Regions from separate parts of the Paraburkholderia sp. SIMBA_054 genome, predicted to be linked through region 2. Evidence: predicted binding sites of a transcription regulator. Region 2 holds the regulator's gene; the other holds the start of a gene.
What was found. The regulator LexA, encoded in region 2, represses DNA repair genes until DNA is damaged. The targets are predictions, from matches to a motif close to ACTGTATNNNNATACAGT.

Region 1 (2,397 bases), on a different contig from region 2:
CCGCGCTCATGTTCGAGCAGTAGCGCAATGCGCGTGACGGCAAGCTGCTTCTGCGACAGCCAGCCCGTTAGCTGGACGACGAGCCGGCGGGCCGCAAAGAGACAGGCTTCGGCGTGCTCAATGCGATCGGGCAGCTCGACGCGCGCCTGAAAGGTCGGCGGCGTTTCATACCATTCGTACACTTCGGGTGCTACTCCGTTGGCGCGGTCGAGCACATCGAGCAATGCCGTGCCGCATCGTTTTTTCAGTCCCGCACGGGGTAGGCGCATTAGTTGTCCGACTGTCTCGCAGCCGATGCCCGTCAACCAGTCGATGTGACGGCGAGCGGGTGTGGGCAGGCTCACTGGCAGTCCGGCGAGGGCGCGGGACAGCGACGCGTGCGACAGCGCAACACCACCGCGGTACCGCGCCAGTAGCCATGCCGCCTGTCCCGTTGGCGCGACGCTGATCGTGGCCGTTACACCCATTGCGTCGGCGACCCGGCGCGCCATGCGACGCATCGACCGGATGCCGCCAAAGAGCCGCAGACTTGCTGACACGTCGACGAGCACTGTGCTTTCCTCGGCGATCACGACCTGTGGCGAGAGGTTCAGCAGTCCTGTGGCGATCTCGCGCACCGCATTGACCTCCGCCGCGCTGTCGCGCTCCGACATGACAGTGGCCGGCGCGAGCGTCAGGACGCCGCTGCGCCGCATGCCGATGCAGACTCCGGCTGCTCGCGCGCACGAGTCGGCGGCAATGACGCGCTCCTTTTCGAGCACGGCAAGGCCTGCGCCGTCATCGGGTTCATGCGACCACTTCGGCCGGAACACTTCGAGGCACAACAACGGGAGATGGACGCCTATCCACAGTTGCATTGCGTTTTACGTTCAGGATTGGAGAGGGCGTCAGGGCGACGAACAGCGGTTCATCGCGGGCGGGGCCGCGGCGCTTCAGAAACTGGACATCGACGCCGCCTTTTGCCGCGCAAATCGCAAGCCGCAAAGGCGCGGACGATGCGTCACGTGTGGTTGCGAGCGGCCGCACCATGAAAAAGAGCGACTCGGACGTTTGCGCGGCCAGATGCAGTCGCCGCACCGCCTCGGGCCGCACGTGCTGCTGCCAAAATACGAGCGCGCCACAGGTGCCCGCACGCAGAATCTGCTCGGCAGCCCACAGCGCGTCGGCCGTCTTCGGTGCTTTCACAGTCAGCAGATTCGACGGATCGAGGCCCCACCACGCCAACGCGGTCGGCTGGACGTTATGCGGCGGCTGCAGGAACACGACCGGTTTGGGTCCCAGACGCTCGAAAGCAGGTCGCAGCAGACGCAGTTCCCCGCAGCCCGTCTGCTGGACCAGCAGATCAGTCAGCGCGCCGCGCGGCCACCCGCCGCCCGGTAGCTCGGCAGCGAGACCGTCGTCGCCGCAAGGGACGACCCGCGACGCCGCACGGGCAAGCTGATTGCCCTTCCACAAATCGGGATGAATCGCTTCGGGCAGCATGACGGCGCTCATGGCTCTCCCCCATGGAAAATACTGTATGGATGAACAGTATAGCCTGATAAGGCCACACTTAACATTGTTGAATTCCGAATGGCCCGCGTGGCACGCGTGCGGCTCCCGCCAGCGCGGCTGGGCGGCTTCACGGACCACGGCGAGTCAATCTGAACGTGGTCAATCTGTCTGGCCGCACAAGGCTATCGCCGTCCGGACGCAGTGTGGAGATGTTTGCGGGGATGATGATCCGGGCGTGGCGCTGAGCCGGGCGGCCACCCGACTGTCTGGCACCCGTTCAGCCGTCGCCACTCAGCGCGAACAAATCGGCGTGCGCAAGCCAGCTGATCGAACAAGTCCGAGCGATGCCCCCAGACATTCATCCTGTATGATCGGGGCAGCCGTTCGAACGGCAATCACCTGAACCGGTTCCCGTCTATCCCAGCCCGCTTCCGCAACCACTGTTTGCGAAAGCGTTGCTGCGCCTCCTTTTTATGTAGGCCGCCCATGCGGCAAAAGGAGAGACGATGAATGATTAAAGAAAACACAATCCCCCAAAGCATCCGGGAGGATGCACGGGTCCGCTTCGCCCAGCTTCGCCGCGACGTCGCGTACACCGCCGAAGAGATCCTGACTGCTGAAAACGGCTTTCCCATCAGCATCCGTGAAATCTCCGACGAGGCGGCCGCTCACGCGCAGCGCTGGCAGTACGATGACGCAAGGTCGGAACACGTCCCGGGCTGGAGCTGGCCGCACGAAGTGCGCCGCTTCCGCCGCCGGCCGCGTCGCGTGGACGCTGCGTTCTACGCGCATGACCAGGACGGTATCCAGTTGTGGGGACTGGTGCTCGGCCGAATCAGCGACAGCCGCGTCGTCGCCTCAATCTATTTCCTGGAGCGTGATCCCGCGCAGAACCGCCACGCG
Region 2 (2,397 bases):
CGGCCACGACGACGATCACGATCAACGCGATCAGAATCGACCGGCCAACCCGGCCTTTCATCCTTATCAAACCTGCCATTGTGCAGAACGCTCCGTTTTCAATATCGATCAGGTGTGGACCCGATCGGCACCGAAACGATCCCGCAAGTTTGCAAGCAAGCGTTTCTCAGCGTGAATGTCACACGCCTGTACCGCGCTCACGCCGCCTGCTGGGCCAACTGATCGCCTTGCTCCGCAATCGCGCGATCGATCATATTGCACACGGCGTCCACCGTGCCGACCATGATGAGTCGCGACGACCCGTGGTAGACCCGCACGGGCGCGCGCCGCGCCGGTTCCGCATTGAGGCCCGAGTTCAGCGACACGCGTGCGAATGCCGGCTGCGCGGACGGCAGCGGTTGGGGTTCTTCATCGAACAGCGATGCCGTGCCGCCCGTGACGTTCGACGCAAGCGCCGTCAGCGAACCACAAGGGACAAGCTCGCGCAGATGGCGCAGACGACCGAACTGGCGAAAGGGCAGCAAGCGGGCAAGGCGTTCCATGAGTCTCTCCAGACAGTGTTCAGCTAATTAGAATTCCGTCGGTCGGATCAACCCGACCGCGATGCCTTCCAGCGCGAACTCCGCGCTGCCGGCCTGAACAAAAATATTTTCGTAATCGGGGTTCTCGGCGATCAGCTCGATGCCGTTGGGCCGGCGCTTCAGGCGCTTCACGGTCACGTCGTCACCCAGACGCGCGATGATGATCTGGCCGTCTTTCGCTTCGCTCTTTTTCTGCACGGCGAGCAGGTCGCCGTCGAAGATGCCCGCGTCGCGCATCGACAGGCCGCGCACCTTCAGCAGGTAGTCGGGCTTGCTGGAGAACAGCGACGGGTCGCACGTATAAGTCTGCGAGATATGTTCTTGCGCGAGGATCGGGCTACCGGCTGCCACGCGGCCCACGAGCGGCAGTGACAACTGCATGATGCTCGCGTGCGGCAGCGTGAACTGGTGCGGGGAATCGTCCTGGCCCGCGAGCAGGCGGATGCCGCGCGACGCGCCCGCCGCCAGCTCGATCACGCCCTTGCGCGCCAGCGCCCTCAGGTGTTCTTCCGCCGAGTTCGCCGAGCTGAAGCCGAGTTCGGCCGCGATCTCGGCCCGCGTGGGCGGGAAGCCCGTGCGCTCGATGGCGCGGCGGATCAGTTCGAAAACCTGTTGCTGACGTGCGGTGAGTTTGGTCATGGCGCCACTGTATGGATAGACAGGTGACTGTATTTTTATACAGTATTCGGCGCATTTCAAGCTTTACTTTAAGTTCGTCGCGGCGGGTGTCGTGTGAACGTCGAAAGGCGACGCTGAAACGACGCTACGGACGCGCTCGCGGACGCAAACCATTCCTTTACCACTATTGCGTATTAAAAAATGAAGAAACATTATTTTTAATGATGAAGCCACCTGGATAGACTGCCTTCCATTGATGCAGCAGCAACGCCCACGCAGCGGCAGAGGCGCTTGCCGCTTGCGCAGCAGCGAAACGCGGCAATCAGCGGAAACCAGGCAGTCACACCAACAAGACGGAGAAGGTCGATGGGCATTCGGATCACGGGGTTGGCAGGAGCACAGAAGGCAAAGCGCGGCAGCGCGAAGCGGTTGGTCGCGGCGCTCGCGCTGGGCGCTGCGTCGGCGGTCGGGATGATCGCGCAGGCGCATGCGGACACCACGCTGCTGAATGTTTCCTACGATCCGACCCGCGAGCTGTATCAGGACGTCAATCAGGCCTTCGGCAAGGAATGGAAGGCGAAGACGGGCGAGTCGGTCACCTTCAAGCAGTCGCACGGCGGCTCGGGCGCGCAGGCGCGTTCGGTGCTCGACGGCCTGCAGGCCGACGTCGTGACGCTCGCGCTCGCTTATGACATCGACGCGCTCGCGAACAAGGGCCTCATCAACAAGGACTGGCAGAAGCGCCTGCCCGACAACGCGTCGCCGTACACGTCGACGATCGTGTTCCTCGTGCGCAAGGGCAACCCGAAGCACATCAAGGACTGGGACGATCTCGTGAAGCCGGGCGTGTCGATCGTGACGCCGAACCCGAAGACGTCGGGCGGCGCGCGCTGGAACTATCTGGCGGCATGGGCGTACGCGTCGCATCTGCCGGGCGGCAACGACCAGAAGGCGAAGGAATTCGTGTCGAAGCTGTATAAGAACGCGGGCGTGCTCGACTCCGGCGCGCGCGGCGCGACGACGAGCTTCGTGCAGCGTGGCATCGGCGATGTGCTGATCGCATGGGAAAACGAAGCGTTCCTGTCGGTGAAGGAATTCGGCACCGACAAGTTCGAGATCGTGGTGCCGTCGGCGAGCATTCTGGCCGAGCCGCCCGTCGCCGTGGTGGACAAGGTGGTCGACAAGCATGGCTCGCGCA

Region 1: the regulator LexA is predicted to act here: its motif matches at 1,515-1,532, upstream of imuA (translesion DNA synthesis-associated protein ImuA).

What each region holds. Positions count from the first base shown of each region.
Region 1 is NZ_JAWRXV010000001.1:14,332-16,728, reverse strand. Features, by position in the region: gene SB822_RS00080 (Y-family DNA polymerase) at 1-857, opposite strand, end outside; gene imuA (translesion DNA synthesis-associated protein ImuA) at 787-1,494, opposite strand; gene SB822_RS00070 (hypothetical protein) at 2,005-2,397, shown strand, end outside.
Region 2 is NZ_JAWRXV010000069.1:38,495-40,891, reverse strand. Features, by position in the region: gene SB822_RS46200 (DUF2939 domain-containing protein) at 1-79, opposite strand, end outside; gene SB822_RS46195 (hypothetical protein) at 198-542, opposite strand; gene lexA (transcriptional repressor LexA) at 570-1,220, opposite strand; gene SB822_RS46185 (sulfate ABC transporter substrate-binding protein) at 1,566-2,397, shown strand, end outside.